One region of the Gordonia sihwensis genome, then DNA from elsewhere that is predicted to be linked to it. Evidence: predicted binding sites of a transcription regulator. Region 1 holds the regulator's gene; each other region holds the start of a gene.
What was found. The regulator LexA, encoded in region 1, represses DNA repair genes until DNA is damaged. The targets are predictions, from matches to a motif close to CGAACANNTGTTCG.
Positions count from the first base shown of each region.

Region 1 (4,827 bases):
TGACGCAGGTCAAGCGGGCGTCGGCGGGGATGGACAGAGCCAACTGCAGAGTGGTGGTCCCGGCGTCGATCACGATGGAACCGCCGTCGGCGGGCAGGAATGCCAGCGCAGCGGCACCGATGGCGCTCTTCTCGCCTCGGTGGGTCTCCTCCCGAACCACCAGATCAGGTTCGTCGACCACTGCGGCGACGTCGAGGCGTACGGCTCCGCCGTGGACGCGCACCAGATGGCCGCTGCGAGCGAGAATAGCCAGGTCGCGGCGCACGGTCTCGCCGGTCACGGAGAAGCGCGCGGCGAGATCGGCTACGGAGACGCGGCCGCGCAGGCGGACCTCGTTCGCGATCGCCGACTGGCGTTCCTCCGCGTACATCTGCTCTCCCGACTGTCCGATCTCATGCAACGATGGGGATCGTGCAAAGATGTGGATCTGTGTTGATTTGGTTGGTTACACATCTTTGTTTACATGGGTACGTGTTGACACGTCAAGGACTTTCTGTAATCTTTCTCACATGACCGAGGTGACTTCTCCCGTGCCTGCCGAGAACCCGTTCCGCGCCGACGTCATCGTCTCCGGTACTCCGGTGGTCGGTGGCCTCGCGTACGGACCGATCATCAGACCCGCACCGCGACCCGGCTTCGACGCCATCGACGACTCTCCCGTTCCGGAGGAGCTCCGCGACGCAGAGATGGAGCGTTTCACCGCCGCCGCCGGAGTGGTGGCCGACCGGCTGGCCGACCGGGCCTCCCACAGCACCGGCGTCGCGGCCGAGGTCCTGACTGCCACGGCCGGTCTCGCGCGCGATCGCGGGTGGGCGACGGCCGCGGGCAAGTCGATTGCGCAGGGCGTTCGAGCGCCGCTCGCCGCGATCGCGGCCACCGAGCAGTTCGTGGAGATGTTCACCAAGCTCGGCGGCCTCATGGCTGAACGGGTCACCGATCTGTTGGACGTCCGAGACCGCGTCGTCGCCGAACTCCTCGGGCTCTCGGAGCCGGGCATCCCCGTGCCGGACGTACCGTCGATTCTGCTCGCCGACGACCTCGCGCCCGCCGACACCGCGGGTCTGGACCCGGCACGCGTCATCGGGCTGGGCATGCGGCTCGGCGGCCCCAGCAGCCACACGGCGATCATTGCTCGCCAACTCGGTATTCCGTGCGTGGTCGCCGCCGCTGAACTCGATGAGATCCCCTCCGGAGCCATGGGCTACGTGGACGGGGACGCGGGAACGGTGGGGGCCGCCCCGGACGCCGGACTCATCTCGGACGCCGTGACGGCCGCGGCGACGCGGGCGGCCGAGACGGCGGCCTGGCGCGGGCCGGGCCGCACGGCGGACGGGCACGCGGTCGCGATCCTGGCCAACGTGGCCGACGGCGTGTCCGCTCGGTCGGCGGCGCAGGCGCCGGTGGAGGGCGTCGGACTGTTCCGAACCGAACTGGCCTTCCTGGACCGCGCGGCCGAGCCCACCGTCGCCCAGCAGGTAGAGCTCTACCGGGAGGTGATCGACGCCTTTCCCGGGCGCAAGGTGGTGATCCGCACCCTCGACGCGGGCTCGGACAAGCCACTGAAGTTCGTCGCCCACTCCGACGAGCCGAATCCGGCGATGGGAGTCCGCGGCAACCGCATCGTGCAGACGTATCCGGACATCCGCAACAACCAGCTCGATGCGCTGGCGGAGGCGGCGCGCGACGACGGCCGTGCGACGCCGTGGGTGATGGCACCGATGATCGCCACGGTCGACGAGGCGCGCGAATTCGCCGCGCGGGTTCGGGAACGCGGTCTGGTGCCGGGGGTGATGATCGAGGTGCCGTCGGCGGCGATCCTCGCCGACGCGATCCTCGCCGAAGTGGACTTCGTCTCGATCGGCACCAACGACCTGACCCAGTACACGATGGCGGCGGACCGGATGTCGCCGGAGCTGGCGGCGCTCACCGACCCGTGGCAGCCGGCGGTACTCGCGCTGATACAGCGGGTCGGGGACGCCGGTCGGGACCAGGGCAAGCCCGTGGGCGTATGCGGCGAGGCGGCTGCCGATCCGTTGCTGGCATGTGTGCTGGTCGGGATGGGTGTGACGTCGTTGTCGTCCGCGCCTGCGGCGTCGGCCGCGGTGGGACTGAAGCTGGGTACCGTCACCATGGATCAGTGCCGCGATGCGGCGTCCGCCGCGATCGCCGCGACGAGTCCGTCACAGGCGCGCGAGGCGGTTCGCGCGGTTCTGGCCGGCGAGGTGTGATGTCCCGCTGAGGCCGGCCGGGCGCCTCAGATACGGCGCATCACCGTGACGACCTTGCCGAGGATGGCGGCGTCGTCGCCGGGGATGGGCTCGAAATGCTCGTTGTGCGGCATGAGCCAGACGTGACCGTCGGTGCGCTTGAAGGTCTTCACGGTGGCTTCGCCGTCGATCATCGCGGCGACGATGTCACCGTTCTCCGCCACGTTCTGCTGGCGCACGACCACCCAGTCGCCGTCGCAGATCGCCGCGTCGATCATCGATTCGCCGACCACGCGAAGCATGAACAGGGAACCGTCGCCGACCAGTTCGCGCGGCATCGGGAAGACCTCCTCCACGGCCTGTTCGGCGAGAATCGGTCCGCCGGCGGCGATCCGGCCGAGCACCGGAACGAAGGTCGGCGTGGGGAGTGACTCTCCGTCGGCCTCGGCACCGCCCGAGGGCGGTGTCCGCTGATCGTCCCGAACGTTCACCGCACGCGGACGGTGCGGATCGCGCTTGAGAAGGCCGCGGCGCTCGAGCGTGCGGAGCTGATGGGCCACCGACGACGTGGAGGTGAGTCCGACGGCCTCGCCGATCTCACGGATGCTCGGCGGGTAGCCGCGCTCGCGGACCGACTGACGGATGACCTCGAGCACCTCGCGCTGACGCTGGGTCAATGAGGCCTCGAGCGTCGCGGTGGAGAGCATCGGATCGGGCGTGTCGGTCACGGTCGGGCCTTTCGTCAGCTGTGTTCGATCGATGGTCCAAAGGCTAGTTGAGTAGGTCACAAAACTCAAACAATTGTTCGACGCGTGTCGGCGTTTGTCGGACCCCTCGTGTTAACTATCGAACAAGAGTGCTTCGAACACGCGATCGATTGGAGACGAGTCATGAGCACGAGGACGGCACCCGCCCCGACCGGACGCGCCACCGCTGTGCGCTCCACCGCTGCGCACTCCACCGCTGCGCACTCCACTGCTGCGCACTCCACCGCGTCGGCGATGACCTGCGACATCCCGCTGGTCCGTGGCTCGCTGGTCCGTGATCGGGGAGTACGCGGAGCGGGGCGAGGCGACTCGAGCGGAACGTGCTTCCCGACCGGCCGCCCCGAGCGGCGTCGCCCGGTCGCGGACCGGCGAGTGATGTTCGATGCGCCGCCGGCCGGCCGGACCGCGCTGTCGCCCGCGGTGTACCGCAGGCGCCGGTGGGCCGGGGCCGCGGTGGTCGGCGGCACCCTCGCCGGCATGGTGTGGCTGCTCGCCCTCGTCGGAGCGGGCTACCAGGATGCGGCGACGCCGGAGTCGCCGGCGGCGACGCACGTGGTGTACGTCCGGTCGGGGGAGTCGCTCACCGCGCTCGCTGAGCGGATCGCTCCGGAGTTGCCGTCCGCCGGCGTCATCGCCCAGCTGCGCGACCTGAACGGCCTCGAGACATCGGGACTGCATGTCGGACAAGCGCTTATCGCCCCGCAGTACGGCTGAGGCGGGCGGGTATTGTCATGGCATGCGCTGCCCGTTCTGCAAGAACGACGACACCCGTGTCGTCGACTCCCGAGTCGCCGACGACGGCCAGGTGATCCGTCGCCGCAGGTCGTGCAATGAATGCGGGCGGCGGTTCAGCACGGTCGAGACGGCTGTGCTGTCCGTGGTGAAGCGCAACGGCATCTCCGAGCCCTTCAGTCGCGAGAAGGTGATGCAGGGCGTGCGCCGCGCCTGCCAGGGCCGTCAGGTGGACGAGGACGCACTGGCGAAGCTAGCGGTGCAGGTGGAGGACACCGTGCGCTCGTCGGGTTCGGCCGAGATACCGAGCAATGAGGTCGGTCTCGCGATCCTCGGTCCGCTGCGCGACCTCGACGAGGTGGCCTATCTGCGGTTCGCCTCGGTCTACCGGTCGTTCGAGTCGGCCGACGACTTCCAGCGCGAGATCGATTCGCTGCGCCGCGACCGTCACTGACACTCACGGCACCGGCGCCGCCGGTCCGAGCAGTCAGCCACCGCCCCGAGCAGTCAGCTGAACTTGTCGATCGCCTTGATTATCCGCTGCTCGGAGACTGGACCGTTGGTGCCGAGCTGCTGAGCGAACAGGCTCACGCGGAGTTCCTCCAGGCGCCACTGCACCAACTCGTTCAGCGCCTCGTGGCGTGCGGCCGGAAGCTGGGCGAGGCGCCTATTCCAGACTGCCACCACCCTGTCGATGGCGCCCATCGCCTCGTTGTCCCGGCCGGCGGCGGTGTTGAGGGACTCGAGGCGCAGCCGTGCGGCGGTGAGATAGCGCGGCAGCGAGCGCAGATGCTCCAATGCCGTCGCGCCGACGAAGCCGTCGAAGATCAGATCGTTGACCTGATCGGAGACGTCGTCGGCGGCGAGAGTCCCGGACCGGGCGTCGACGGCCCGGCGCACCGGGGAGTATTCGGCGAGCGCCGCGACGGCGGCGTCGAAGTACTCGGGTGCGCGCGACCGGATCACCGGCCCCAGCCGCGCCGAGAGCGCGCCGAAGTCACCGGGACTGCGCAGCGCGGCCAACTCCGGCTCCCGTGCCAGGGTGTCGGTGACCGCCCGTGCCGTGCAGTCGGCCAGCAACGCGTCCACGTCCGGATACGGGCTCTGGCTCAGCGCGAGCT
Region 1 covers NZ_CP121248.1:1,677,128-1,681,954, forward strand. The annotation lists gene P5P27_RS08110 (DeoR/GlpR family DNA-binding transcription regulator) at 1-370, opposite strand, end outside; gene P5P27_RS08115 (putative PEP-binding protein) at 510-2,228, shown strand; gene lexA (transcriptional repressor LexA) at 2,255-2,914, opposite strand; gene P5P27_RS08125 (LysM peptidoglycan-binding domain-containing protein) at 3,098-3,688, shown strand; gene nrdR (transcriptional regulator NrdR) at 3,711-4,160, shown strand; gene hrpA (ATP-dependent RNA helicase HrpA) at 4,214-4,827, opposite strand, start outside.

Region 2 (4,827 bases), 680 kb from region 1:
TCGAGAGCCCGCTGGGCCGCCTTGGATCGCGACGGACGCTCGCTCGCCGCGGCGCCGGTGCGCCGTCGACGCTGACGGTCGGAACCCTCGCGTGGTCCGGTGGCGGTGCGAGTGTCCACAAGCGTCACTGTGCTCCCCTTCCGTCTGCGGTCCCGCCGCCGCGACCCGCGGGGTGGTTCGGTGCGATACGTTCGATGGCCCGGATCCGGACAGGGGCCGAACGCGGGTTGGCCGCACGTTCGGCCGCGTCTGCCTGTTCGGCTCCGCGAGTGACGAGCGAGAACCGCGGGGCGGTCCCCGGCAGATCGACCGGCAGGCCGGCCGGGGTGGTGTTCTCCACCGCACGGGCGAAGTCGCGCTTGACAATTCGGTCCTCGAGCGACTGGTAGCTCATCACGGCGAGCCGGCCGCCGACCGCGAGTACTTCGAGCGCCGCCGGGATCACCCCGCGCAATGAGTCGAGTTCGTGGTTCACCTCGATCCGGAGCGCTTGAAAGGTCCGCTTGGCCGGATGGCCACCGGTCCGCCGGGTCGCCGCCGGGATGGTGGCGTACAGGAGCTCCACGAGACGTCCGCTGGTGGTGAACGGCTCCTTGGCGCGTTCCCGGATCACTGCCGAGGCGATCTTCCCCGCGAACCGCTCCTCGCCGTACTCGCTGAGCACTCGGGCGAGAGAGCCGTGGTCGTAGGTGTTGAGGACGTCAGCCGCTGTCAGCTCGTCGTCGGGATTCATCCGCATGTCCAGCGGTGCGTCGACGGCGTACGCGAACCCGCGTTCGGCCCGGTCCAGCTGCATCGACGAGACCCCGAGGTCGAGAAGCACCCCGTCGACCTCGTCGCGTCCGGTGGCGGCGACCACCGACTCGATCTCGTCGTAACGATTGTGGTGGAACTCCACGCGGTCTCCGAAGCGATGCAGACGCTCGGAGGCGATGCCGATCGCCGATGTGTCGCGGTCGATGCCGACGACGTGCAGGCCCGCCAGGCGTTCGAGGAAGTACTCTGTGTGGCCGCCGGCGCCCAGCGTGCCGTCCACCAGGACCGCGCCACCGCCGTCGGGCGACCGACGGGTGAGAGCCGGTTCCAGCAGCGCGAACATGCGATCAGCCATCACCGGAACGTGTCCGTGTTCGCCTTGCCGCGGTGCGTTCACCCCGCTCCCTCCCTGCTGCCGTGAGAACCGTGCCGATAACTTCTGGGCGTCGCCCCCTGCGACGCTCCGGAGACCACCGGCATCGATGCCGTGGAACTGCGGCGGTGTGGGCCTGCGATGAGACGGGGTCCCCGCCCGAGCGCACCTGGCGTTGGGGAAGTACGTCAGGGTCGATCGGGCCGAGGCCTCGACTCACCGCAGCAGTCGTGATCTCCGAATGTTCAATTCACGTGTGTCGACGCGATCCCGTTACAGGATCGAGTCGAGGGCGGACGATCCCGCGTTGGAGAACGCCTCCTCGTGCTGGGCCTGGTAGTCGCGCCAGCTCTGCGCGTCCCAGATCTCCAGGTGGTCGTACGAGCCGATGACGACGCACTCCTTGGTGAGCCCCGCGTAGTCGCGATGCTCGGCCGAGAGGTTGACGCGGCCCTGCCCGTCGAGCCGCTGCTCGTCGGCGCCGGCGAAGAAGTACCGCAGAAAAGCGCGGGCCTCCGGGTCGTTGCGCGACGCGGTGACCGCCTTCTCGGCGATCGCGTCGAACTCCTCTGCCCGGTACACCGACAGGCTGCGGTCCTGGCTGCGTGTGACCATGACTCCTCCTGCCAGCGCGTCGCGGAACTTCGCGGGCAACGTCAGTCGCCCCTTGTCATCGAGCTTGGGCGTGTAGGTGCCGACGAAACGAGCCACGTCGACACCTCCTCACCCTTCCGGGTTCGGCGGTTCCGGTATCCCCCTCGCCCAGTAATGCCCACACTACCCCACTTTCCACCACATTCCACCCCGCAGGCCCCACCGTTTCCCCACCATCAACTATATGCGCAGGTCAGAGTGCCTAAGCTTCACTGGATTCTCAGCAATCATTGACGTGTCGCAGCTCACTAGTGTCGTTACGAAAGGGGTCAAAAGGTAACGAAGTGACTGGTGAGACCAACCAAGAGCGGTAGGTGGGGCGTTGTGGGGAGACGAGGTGGGACGCTGTGGGGAGACGGGGTGGGACGCTGTGGGGACACCCCGGAGACAGACGTTCCCGAGATACGAAAAACGGGGCCGCATCTTCCTTTCGGAAGTTGCGACCCCGCCAGGGAGATCGTTGTCGACGCAGGGCGCGTCAGGCCGTCAGCCGCCGGTGCCGACGGCCGGTTCTACAGATCGCGGTCGTCCCGCTCGAAGCGACGGTTGAAGCGATCCTCCATCCGTCGGCTCAACGAGCCGTGACCGCTCGCGGCCTTTCCGGACTTCTTCGACGAGGAGGCGCCGTCGGGACCCGAGATCCGCCCGCGGCCAGCCATCAGGCCGAAGACCGCGGCCCCGAACATCAGCAGGAATCCGACGAAGCTGAGGATCTTCAGTCCGCCGACCTCGACGTCGACCATCATTCCGCCGACCAGCAATGCGAGTCCAGCGAGGAACCCGAGAGCGACCACGATCCGACGACGCGCGTTCGGCAAGCGCACCTTGTGGCGGGTGACGCTCGACGCGAACTTCGGGTCTTCGGCGTAGAGAGCGCTCTCTATCTCATCGAGCATGCGCTGCTCGTGCTCTGAAAGCGGCACCGCTCCTCCCTTACTGGATCGTGGCGAGGATTTCGTCTTCTCGCCTCTCTATGTCAATAGTACGAGCCCGAGCGCCCTTCGACCACCATTGGCCGACGATGCGTTCACAATCACGCCGATCATCCCGCGCACTCAAGCGACGGTTCCGCGCGCCGCCGGACGCTTCGAGGTGAGCTTCCCCTGCTCGTACGCCAGCAGCGTCGCGTCGGCCACGTCCAGGAACGCGACCGCACGGCGCTCCACGCGCGCGCAGAACGTGGAATCGACGGCGCGCACCAGCCCCGCCTCGACGTGCGAGCGCATGGTCGAGAGTTCGCCGAAATAGTCGGCGAGTTCCCGGCACTGGGGAGCACGCTCCTTGATCCGACTCCACGCGTCCGCCGCACCGCGGCGTCGGCGGACGCGGCCCGAGGGCTCGTAGATCTCCAGCACCGCGCCGGCGGCTCGGATCGCCGCGAGATAGAACAGCCGGAATCGCTCGGCCCCGTCGTCGTCCACCGACGCCGCCTGCTCGAACAGGTCCTCTGCCCGATCCAGGAGATCGCGGCTGCGGTGCACCACGTGCGGGTCGACTCCGTGATCGGCTTGTGCACCGGACACCGACGGGGCGGGTGCGAGATGCAACCCGGCGAACTGCCGCCCGGACCGTTCTGCTGACCGCTCCATCCCAACTCCTCCGTGTCGGCGCCCGGCTCTGTCGGGCTCGTGACGACACCATGACAGAGGGGTACGACAAAGAAGGTGTTGCGACGACGGGCCCGACGGCCGGCCGTCGCACGGCGCCGGCACTCCCGCGAAGACTTCGACAGCGGACCCCGTCACCGATGATCGGTGGCCCGGCGATGTCTTCCCCATCGCCGGGCCACTGGACCGCCCAACCGATACGAACATCAGTTCGACAGGCGTCAACCGTAGCCGGTGTGAACGCCGATGGGCAAGTGCCGCTACGCTCCCAGAGTCTGGCAGCCGCAGACGAATCGAGCCGACGACGAAGGGAACGGGCATGTCACTGGACGCCTCCCCGATCCGCGTCGCGCCCCTCCCGGCCGATCTGGCACACCTGTGGCTCGATCCCGCTGTGCACACCTACATCACCGCCATGCACTACCCCCGCGGAAGCGAAGCCCACCGGTTGCCGCTGTGGCGCGATCACATCGCGCGCCCCGGGTGGTCGGCTTTCGGCGCGTTCGCGACGCTGTCCGCGCTCGACTCGCTCCGGCCCACGTACTCCCGGCTGCGCGTGCGCGCACCGCTGGCGCTCTCGGATCGCGAGATCCTCGTCGGGGTGGCGTACGGCTACCGCGGTGCACCGGACCAGTGGTGGAACCGCCAGCTGTATTCGGGACTGCTACAGGCCGGAACCCGGCCCGCCGACGCGCGCGAGTTCATGCGCGACTACTTCGAACTCACCGAACTGCATGTGCATCCGGCCGGTCAGGGCCGCGGCGTCGGCCAACGGCTCCTGACATCGCTGCTCTCGGGCAGACCGGAGAGCAAGGTCCTCCTCTCGACGCCCGAAGTCCAGGGTGAGGCCAATCGCGCCTGGGGCCTCTACCGCCGCCTCGGCTTCGAGGATGTCCTGCGGCACTTCACCTTCGCCGGAGACGCCCGGCCGTTCGCCTTCCTCGGACGCCCGCTCCCTCTTCCGGACGCCGGTCCCCCGCCGCGATGACCGGCCGCCCGCGGTCCGTCCGACGCACCGATGACGACACTGCGCAGGTTGGCGCATCTCTTCTGGCACGATGAGTCGGTGACCTCGTTCCGCCGCACCGCGCTCGCCCTAGCCGGACTGTTGGCACTGATCCCCGTGCTCACCGGTTGTCTCACCAAGTCGACCACGGTCGGCGACCAGTTCTCCGGCACGGTCATCATCGCCACGTCACCGGATCAGCATCCGCAGAAGCCGTCCTTCGACATCCCGGCCTCGCTCAGCGGCCAGGTCTGGACCACCGACTTCCCGGAGAAGTCGGATGAGAGCAGTGCCGTACCCGCCCCGTCGACGCAGAGTTCGCGCCCCGGCGGACAGGCCGCGCCGTCGCCCGACGGCAAGGTCGGTTCCGAGCTCACCTTCGACAGACTCTCTGCGGGTCAGTTCAGCCAGCTCGGCGACATCATCGCCGC
Region 2 covers NZ_CP121248.1:2,361,991-2,366,817, forward strand. The annotation lists gene ftsL (cell division protein FtsL) at 1-119, opposite strand, end outside; gene rsmH (16S rRNA (cytosine(1402)-N(4))-methyltransferase RsmH) at 125-1,111, opposite strand; gene mraZ (division/cell wall cluster transcriptional repressor MraZ) at 1,403-1,840, opposite strand; gene P5P27_RS11315 (DUF3040 domain-containing protein) at 2,296-2,706, opposite strand; gene P5P27_RS11320 (SAV_6107 family HEPN domain-containing protein) at 2,839-3,372, opposite strand; gene P5P27_RS11325 (GNAT family N-acetyltransferase) at 3,710-4,378, shown strand; gene P5P27_RS11330 (LppM family (lipo)protein) at 4,457-4,827, shown strand, end outside.
Region 2: P5P27_RS11320 (SAV_6107 family HEPN domain-containing protein) is a predicted target of LexA. The motif match lies at 3,591-3,604, and genes of this name have one in related genera.

Region 3 (4,827 bases), 1.8 Mb from region 1:
GCCGAGCGCGACGGTGATCTCGGGAGGGCCGCCGAGCTCCGGTACGGCCGGATCCCCGGCCTCGAGAAGGAGTTGGAGGCCGCGATCGAGAAGAGCGGCACCGATCCCGACGAGGACGTGATGCTGCAGGAGGAGGTCGGTCCCGACCAGGTCGCCGAGGTGGTCTCGGCGTGGACGGGCGTGCCCGCGGGCAAGATGCTCGAGGGTGAGACGGCCAAGCTGCTGCGCATGGAGGACGAGCTGGGCAAGCGAGTCATCGGTCAGCTCGAGGCGGTCAAGGCCGTCTCCGACGCGGTCCGACGCGCTCGCGCGGGCGTCGCCGATCCCAACCGTCCGCTGGGCTCGTTCCTGTTCCTCGGTCCCACCGGAACCGGCAAGACCGAGCTGGCGAAGGCCCTGGCCGAGTTCATGTTCGACGACGAACGAGCGATCGTGAGGATCGACATGAGCGAGTACGGCGAGAAGCACAGCGTCGCGCGGCTCGTCGGTGCGCCTCCCGGGTACGTGGGGTACGAAGCCGGTGGCCAGCTGACCGAGGCGGTGCGTCGTCGTCCGTACTCGGTGGTCCTGTTCGACGAGGTCGAGAAGGCTCACCCGGACGTCTTCGACGTGCTGCTGCAGGTGCTCGACGAGGGGCGGTTGACCGACGGTCAGGGACGCACGGTGGACTTCCGCAACACCATCCTCATCCTGACGTCCAACCTGGGCGCCGGCGGTGACAAGGATCAGGTGATGGCGGCCGTCCGCGCGGCGTTCAAGCCGGAGTTCATCAACAGGCTCGACGATGTGGTCATCTTCGACTCCCTCTCGCCCGAGCAGTTGGTCCGGATCGTCGACATCCAGCTCGACAACCTGGCCAAGCGTCTGCACCAGCGTCGTCTCGAACTGGAGGTGACGCCGAAGGCCAAGGAATGGCTGGCCGAACGCGGATTCGATCCGCTCTACGGTGCGCGTCCGCTGCGTCGCCTGGTGCAGCAGGCCATCGGCGACCAGCTCGCGAAGGCGTTGCTGGCCGGCAGGGTCCGCGACGGCGACACCGTCCCGGTGGACGTCAGCGGCGACGGTGAGACCCTCGTGGTCGGCTGAGCCGAGCCTCGTTGAATCTCATCGGTTGAGATCCGCCGGTTGAGCGGTACCGACGGAATCGCACAGAGGTCCCGCACTCGGGTTTCGAGTGCGGGACCTCCGTCGTGTCGGATGGATCAGAGGTTCGCGGCCAGGAAGGGAATGACCTTCTCCAATGCCGCACCCGCACCCCGCGGCTGGTCGTACAGGTCGTAGTGCGAGACGCCGGGGAGCACCACCAGTTCCTTGACCTCGGACGCCGCGCGGCGGTTGATCTCGAATCCGTCGCGGTAGGCGCCGAATGCTCCGGGCTTGTCGCCGACGACGACCATGATCGGCTGGGTCAGCAGCGTCTCGGCGAAGGCGAAGGCGTCCCACACCATGGCCGACGCGCCGTGTGCGACGTCGAAGATCGCCTTGCCGTTCGCGGACTGTCCGCGCGGGGTGCAGTAGTAGTCGCAGGCCTCGACGACGTCGATGTCGCCGATCTGCTGCGCGGCCTCGGCCGATGGCGGCAGAGCAGCACTGATCGCGCCCTCGGCTCCCGCGGCCTCGGCGGTGCGCTGCTCGGCGATCTGTTTGAGCGCGGCCACCGGGCCGCCGGCTGCCGCCGCGTTCTCGCGGACCATGCGACCGTAGTTCACGCCGGTGATCGAGACAACTGTCTTGATCCGCTTCTCGCTCTGCGCCGAAGCGAGCACGTATCCGCCGCCGCCGCACACACCCAGCGCGCCGATTCGGTCGGTGTCGACGTAGGGGAGCGTCGTGAGGTAGTCGACCACCCGGCGGAAGTCCTCCACACGCTGGGTCGGATCCTCGATCAGCCGTGGGGTGCCGCCGCTCTCACCCTGAAAGCTGGCGTCGAAGGCGATGACCACGTAGCCCTCGTCGGCCAGGCGCGTGGCGTAGATGTTGCCCGCGGTCTGCTCCTTGCAGCTGCCGATCGGATGCGCGCTGATGACGGTCGGGTACTTCTTGGATTCGTCGAACGACGGCGGAAAGTAGAGGTCCGCCGCGATCTCCCAGAACATGTCCGGGTTCTGGAACTTGATGTGCTTGATGCCGTTGGACACGTGCTCGCCTCTCTGTCGATTCTCGGCCGATCATGTGATGGGTATGTCTCTGTCGGCCGCTGCATCCAGTCTTCCCACTTCTGTTGACGTGGCCCAGGCCCGGTAGTTGCCTAGGAATAATCCTTCCTGGGTACGAGTCCATGGATGAGACCCCACCCGGCGAATCGAACACTTGTGCGATCTAGAAGTAGAATGTAGCATAGATCACAGATCGAGCGTGAAGGTCTCTTCGGGGGATGCTTCGAGTTCTTTGAGAATCGAAAGTGCAGATGGGGTCGGGTGCCGGTTCGGATTCGTCGGACCGGCACCCGGCTCGGGGTGACTGTTGAGCGACCCTGGCGTGCTTGTTGCGTGATGCAGTGCGTTGCGAATCGATCGCGGCGAGGGAGGCCGTGCGAAAGGGGGAATCATGAATCTGACTGAAGCTGTGAAGGAGTTCGCCGATCGTCTGTCGGACGAATTGTCTCCGGCAATGGGAGGCGAGTCGGGAGGTTCGCTCGCGCGACTGATCGACTCGGTGGCTCGCGCTGGCGTCGACGACCGCGAACTCCTCGTGTTGATGGCGGAGTTGACCCGCTTGCTCAATCTGACGACGACGGCGTTGGCTGGAGTGTCGGAGGCTGCCGCGCGATCGGGGCTTCCGACTCGCAAGCGAGTGAGATCGGTCGTCGACCTGTTGAAAGGACTCGGTCACTCGCCGGCGGCGGCACATCGTCTCGCTCGGGTGGGTGGCGTCGCGGCGACGCTCCCGTCGTTGTCGCGGCAGGCGCGCGCAGGCGGTGTCTCAGTGGAACACGTCGATGCTGTCGGACGCGGGATCGCGTTCGTGGAGAAGCGGATCCCGCTCGACTCCGCGGCGCGTGAGGATCTGGCTCGGCGGCTGACGGTGCAGGAGACTCCGGCGGGTGTGGCTCGCCGAGCGCGGGAACTCGCGCTCGAATGGGCTCCGGAGCTCGATGAATCCGATCCGGACTCGGTGCCGGTCGCGGAGAACTCGGAGCTCAATGAGATGAGTCTGGCAGTCGGGGCCGACGGTCGGATCTCGGCGACGCTCGACGTGGATGTGCTCACCGGAGAGGAACTCAGCGCGGCGCTGGATCGGTTGTGCCGACCGGTGCCGCTGCCGGACGGCTCACCCGATCCGCGCGCGGTGGGACGGCGGCGTGCAGATGCGTTCGGGCAGATAGTCCGCTCCTTCCTCAGCGGACGCGATCGCCCGTCGAGCGGCGGCGTCCTTCCGCACGTCACTCTGGTCGTGCCGAGTCGCACGGAGGAACGTGTGAGTGGCAGGCGGTCGGAGACGGAGCAGAGGGTCTCGTCGCTCGGCTACACCGGGCCGGTGTCGTCCGCGACGGTGGGTCTGGTTCTCTGCGATGCGGCGGTGCGGCGCATCGTGATCGACGGCGAGTCGGTGCCGCTGGACGTCGGCCGTGAACAGCGGCTGGTCACGGCGGGGATCAGAAGGGCACTCGAAGTGCGAGATCGAGGGTGCGCATTCCCAGGGTGCGGCCGGCCCGTCGGATGGACCGATGCGCATCACTGCATTCCGTGGTCGCAGGGTGGAGAGACGTCGCTCGACAACAGCGTTCTGCTGTGCCGGATGCACCACACGCTGATTCATAAATCGGGGTGGGAGGTCTTCATCGGCCACGATCGGTATCCCTGGTTCCGTGAGCCTGCGGACACCGACCAGCCGAACCGGCCGCGAAGGGAGTTGCGGTCGAACGCGCGCAGGACGCTCACGTCGGCGCCGGCAGCCGCGTGACTGCGGCGGCTACCGCGGGCAGAAGGTCGTGGCGATCTTCATGACGGTCTCCAGCGGTGCGCCGCGGAGGCCGAGATCCCACGACACACCCTTGACGATCTGCAAGCACTGCGCGTAGTTCGAGTTCACCGAGTTGTCGACCTTCACGACGACCTTGTTGGTCCCGCCGAGGAGGTTGGTGGTGATCTGCTCGCCGGTCTCGGCGGCGTCGGACTTCGCTTCTCCGGACTTCGCGTCTCCCGGCTCGTCCGACGGCTCGGTCGCCTTGGTTCCGACGCAGGTGCCGGAGACGGTGTAGTCGGTCTTGTTGAACATCCCTGCGAAGTTCGCGATGCCGGTGTGCTGGTTCAGCGTGTTGAGCTTCACGGTGCGGGTCAACGTCTTGGTGCCGGTCTTGGCGTCCTTCCGGGTGGCGGTGACGGTGCACTGGTCCGCGTCCTTGCGGTTGATCACCATCACGTTGATCTCGTTGGTCCCGGAGGTGATCGAGACGGCTCCGGATGCCGGCTGCTGGTACCCGCCGACGACGCCGGCCGCGGCGTCGCCCGGGGCGAATGCGGCGCCGACGGTCGCGGCGAGAGCGGCGGTCGCGCCGACGGTGGCCAACTGGATGCTGCGCTTCACGTGAAACTCCTCAGGGTGAGCTGGACCATGCAACTACACCGGAGACGGCGGTCCGCGCGCAAATCGCCGAGCGTGGGGGCATGCGGTGTGAATGGAGCCGTCAAGATCCTCGGCGCCGCCGTATAGATCGCGTTAAGGCATCTGGCGCAGCGCATCTCGTGCGACGAGCGTGAGGTCCGAGCCCGCCGGACCGGCGGGCCGTCGGATTGAGGAGGCCGGGAGATGGCTGACGTCGTAATGGTCGGCATCGCCGTGCTCGCGATAGCCGCGTGCGCTGGACTGCTGTTCGCACTGGAGCGG
Region 3 covers NZ_CP121248.1:3,485,075-3,489,901, reverse strand. The annotation lists gene clpB (ATP-dependent chaperone ClpB) at 1-1,086, shown strand, start outside; gene P5P27_RS16695 (alpha/beta hydrolase) at 1,203-2,138, opposite strand; gene P5P27_RS16690 (HNH endonuclease signature motif containing protein) at 2,548-3,903, shown strand; gene P5P27_RS16685 (hypothetical protein) at 3,913-4,527, opposite strand.
Region 3: P5P27_RS16690 (HNH endonuclease signature motif containing protein) is a predicted target of LexA. The motif match lies at 2,304-2,317, and genes of this name have one in related genera.

Region 4 (4,827 bases), 620 kb from region 1:
GCCCTTGTGCTCGGCGACGAGATCGATCATGTAGTGCAGTGCCGACAGCATGCCCAGGCCCAGCAGATCGAACTTCACCAAGCCGACCGCCGCGCAGTCGTCCTTGTCCCACTGCAGGATGCTGCGGTTCTCCATCCGGGCCCATTCGGTGGGGCAGACGTCGGCGATCGGCCTGTCGCAGATCACCATTCCGCCCGAGTGAATCCCCAGATGTCTCGGCAGCGAGGAGATCTGCGCGGCGAGCTCGCGGACGTCGTCGGGCGCGGAGTCGGGGATCTTGCTCCAGGCGTCCTGCTGTCCGGGGGCGTACCCGAGCGCCCGGGCCATATCGCGCACGGCCGACCGCCCGCGGTAGGTGATGACATTGGCGACCTGTGCGCTGTGACTGCGCCCGTGCTTGGCGTAGACGTGCTGGATCGCCTCCTCACGGCGGTCGGACTCGATGTCGACGTCGATGTCCGGCGGACCGTCCCGCTCGGGTGAGAGGAATCGCTCGAACAGCAGATGGTTGGCGACCGGGTCGACGTTGGTGATCCCGAGCGCGTAGCAGACCGCCGAGTTCGCCGCGCTGCCCCGGCCCTGACACAGGATGTCGTTGTCCTTGCAGAACGAGACGATGTCGTGCACCACGAGGAAGTAGCCGGGGAAGGTCAGCGTCTCGATGATCGCCAGCTCGTGGTCGATCTGCCGGTACGCGTCGGGACGCTGCTCCCTGGTGCCGTAACGCTCGCGGGCTCCCCGTTCGGTGAGTGCGCGGAGCCAACTGGCCTCGGTGTGGCCGTCGGGGACGTCGAAGGGCGGCAGGTTCGGGGCGATCAGCCCGAGCGAGAAGGCGCATTCCTCCGCGAAGGCGACGGCGTTGTCGATGGCTTCACGGTGGGCGGGCATCAGCCGGAGCATCTCGTCTCCGCTGCGCAGGTGCGCCCCGCCCACCCCGGGCATCCAGCCGTCGATGGTCGCGATATCGGTCCGGGCGCGCACCGCCGCCATCGCCGTCGCGAGTCGGCCGTTCTCCGGCGCGGCGAAGTGCGCGCCGGTGGTCGCGACTGTCGGCACCCGATGGGATGCGGCCAGTGACGCCAGAATCGCATTGCGTTCGTCGTCGTCCGACCCGGCACCGGGGCTCAGCTCGACGGCGACGTTCCCGGCCCCGAAACGGTCGATCATCGTCCCGAGCGCGGTGTCGGCGGCCCGCCGGCCGCCGCGGTCGAGCGCCCGGCGCACCGCACCCTTGCGGCACCCGGTCAGAACCAGCCAGTCGCCGTCGGCGGCGTACTCGGTGATCGCGTCGGCGTCGTAGCGCAACAGCCCCTTCTCGCCACCGCTCATATGCGCGTCGGCGATGACGCGGGAGAGCCGGCGGTAGCCCTCGGCGCGGCGTGCGAGGACCAACAGGTGCTCCCCCGGCGGGTCCACCGCACCGGCGCGGGCACTGTCTCGCTGCAGCGAGAGTTCGGCGCCGAACACCGTCGGCATGCCGAACTCGCGGGCCGCTTCGGCGAATCGGACGACACCGTAGAAGCCGTCGTGATCGGTCAGCGCGAGCCCGCGCAGCCCCAGCCGCTGCGCCTCCTCGACCATGGCCTCGGGCATCGACGCGCCGTCGAGGAAGCTGTAGGCACTGTGCGCGTGCAGCTCGGCGTACGGCACCGTCGATGCGCCGAACTCGATGTCGGTGGCCTGGTACGGGCCCCGCTTACGCGACCATGCCGGCGAATCGCCGCCGTCCCCCGGCGGCCCCGCGCCGTTGAACGTGGGCGGAAACGTCTCACCGAGCCGGTCGCCGCGCGCAGGCGCACGCCCCGACAGCACTCGCTCCATCTCCGACCAGGTCGGAGGCCCGTTGTTCCATCCCACACACCGATGATAGAACATATGTTCGACATCTGCCTTGCCGTGGCCCGCCCCGGCCACACCCCAAACGCGTGCCAGAGACCGGACCGACGCACGAATTACCGCTGTCAATCATTCACATCGGTATCTCTCTGTGAGACTCTGGGCCGGTGACGAGCTATTTCGTGACCGGCGGCAGCGGCTTCATCGGCCGTCGAGTCGTCGCGCGCCTGCTGGCCCGCGACGAGCAGGCCCGGGTGTACGCGCTCGTGCGCACCGGATCACTGCAGCGATTCGCCGCCGCCATGGAGAGGATCGACGGCGGCGACCGCGTCGTCGCCGTCGCCGGCGACCTCACACACGAAGGCCTCGGCCTGCACGGATCCGACGTCGACGAGGTCGACCACGTGATCCACCTGGCCGCACTGCACGACCTCACCGCCGAGGAGGCCGACCTGCGGGCGGTCAACGTCGACGGCACCCGCAGGGTCGCCGAGTTCGCTCTCGCCCGCGGCGCGCTCCTGCACCATCTCTCCTCGATCGCGGTGGCCGGCGACCATCGCGGCGACTTCACCGAGACCGACTTCGACCTCGGCCAAGGCCTGCCGACCGAATGCCACCGCACCGTGTTCGACGCCGAACGCGTCGTGCGGGAGACCGAGGGTCTGCGCTGGCGGGTGTATCGGCCGTCGGCCGTCGTCGGAGACTCCGTCACCGGACAGGTCGACAGGGCCGACGGCCCCTACTACTTCTTCGGTCACCTCGCCGTGCTCAGTCAGCTGCCCTCGTTCCTGCCGCTGCCGATCCCCGATCCGGGGCCCCTCAACGTCGTCCCCGTCGACTTCGTCGCCGAGGCGATGGTTGCGCTGACCGATGTGCAGGACGGCCGGAGCGGGCTCGTGTTCCATCTCGCCGACCCCGACCCACGCTCGATCACCGACCTGTTCAACGCCCTGTCACCGGCCTTCGACGGACCGTGGGCCTTCACCGCACTGCCTTCGGGGCTGGTGAGGCCGATGCTGGCCGCCAGCGGTCGCGGACTGCTGCGGCCCGGCCGCGACCTGATCGCCGAACAGACCGGCGTCCCACCCGCGATCCTCGACGTCGCCTCCCTTCCCGTGGTGTTCCGCAGCGACGCGACCGCCGCCGAACTCGACACGCTCGGTGTGAGACTGCCCGACCTGGACGAGTACGCACCCCGACTGTGGCGGTACTGGTACGAGAATCTCGATCCGGCCCGTCACCGCCGGAACGATTCGCGGGGCCCGCTGGTCGGCAAGAACATCTTGATCACCGGGGCGTCGTCGGGAATCGGCCGCGCGACCGCCCGCATGTGCGTGCGCCGCGGCGCCAACGTCTTCCTGGTGGCCCGCGACGCCGATCGGCTGATCGAGACCGCCGCCGAACTCGACGCGGAGGTTCCCAAACCCGGGCTGCCCGTCGGACGCGCGTACGCCTATCCCGTCGACATCACCGACGAGGCCGCGGTGCAGACCCTTGTGAAGTCGGTGATCTGCGAGCACGGCCATGTGGACGTGCTGGTCAACAACGCAGGCCGGTCCATCCGACGGGCGACCGCGAACGCGGTGACCAGGTCGCACGACTATCACCGGATGATGGCCGTCAACTACTTCGGCGCCGTCTATCTCACGCTCGCCCTGCTGCCGCACATGATCGAGCGGCAGTCCGGACACATCGTCAACGTGTCCTCGATCGAAGTCCAAAGCCGCGCACCGCGATTCGGCGCGTACGCCGCGTCGAAGGCCGCACTGGAGGCGTTCAGCGACGCCACCGGTGCCGAGACCCTCTCCGATCACGTCACGTTCAGCAATGTGCGCATCCCGTTGACCCGAACGCGGATGATCGTTCCGACCAACGCCTACGACAGCGCTCGGGGGATCTGGAGCGTCGACAAGGCCGCCCACCGGGTGCTGCACGCGATCGTCGAGCGCCCCAAGCGGGTGAACACGCTACTCGGCGACCTCATCGATTTCGGTCATCACGCCGCACCGCGGCTCACCAACCGACTGCTCCATCAGGACTTCCTTCTGCATGAGGAGTCCGACGCCGCGCTCGGCCGCACCGGCTGACGACGAAAGCCGTCGTCCATGCCACCATCAGGTATGCCCGACACTCCGTTCCTGCACGTCGATCCCGCTCGCCTCGACCGCAATCTCGCCGCGATGGCCGGGTGGGCCGAACGGCACGGCGTGCGATTGCGACCACATGCCAAGACGCACAAGTGCGTTCGGGTCGCGCAGCGGCAGCTCGCCGCCGGTGCCGTCGGACTCACCGTCGCGACGATCGGCGAGGCGGAGGTCTTCGCCGACGCCGGATTCGACGATCTGTTCATCGCCTATCCGCTGTGGTTGTCGGAGGACAAGGCCCGCCGCCTGCGTGCACTGGCCGGTCGGGTGACGCTGACCGTCGGTGCCGATTCCGTCGAGGGCGTGCGCCGTCTCGCCGAAGGACTCGGCGGCGCTCCCGTCGGAGTGCTCGTGGAGATCGATTCGGGCATGCACCGCAGCGGTGTACCCGCCGATAGCGTGGTCTCGGTCGCCGACGCGGCTCGCGACGCGGGACTGACCGTGGCCGGGGTCTTCACCTTCCCCGGCCACGGCTACGGACTCGACACAGCGCGAGCCGACGCCGCGGAGCAGGAAGCCCGATCCCTGGCCGTCGCTGCGAACGCTCTGCGCGACAACGGTATCGACGTCTCCGTGGTGAGCGGAGGGTCGACGCCGACCGCACGACTCGCCGATCCCGGCGTGGTCACCGAGTTGCGTCCGGGCGTCTACGTCTTCAACGACGCCCAGCAGTTGGAACTCGGCAGCTGCGGTATCGACGACATCGCACTGACCGCGGTGTCCACGGTGGTCAGCGCATCCGGCTCCCGGGTGGTGCTCGACGCCGGCAGCAAGATCCTCGGGGCGGACCGCCCCGGCTGGACCACCGGTTTCGGCCGGCTCGCCGATCATCTCGACGCCCGTCTCG
Region 4 covers NZ_CP121248.1:1,057,937-1,062,763, reverse strand. The annotation lists gene P5P27_RS05060 (error-prone DNA polymerase) at 1-1,857, opposite strand, end outside; gene P5P27_RS05055 (SDR family oxidoreductase) at 2,004-3,923, shown strand; gene P5P27_RS05050 (alanine racemase) at 3,957-4,827, shown strand, end outside.
Region 4: P5P27_RS05060 (error-prone DNA polymerase) is a predicted target of LexA. The motif match lies at 1,869-1,882, and genes of this name have one in related genera.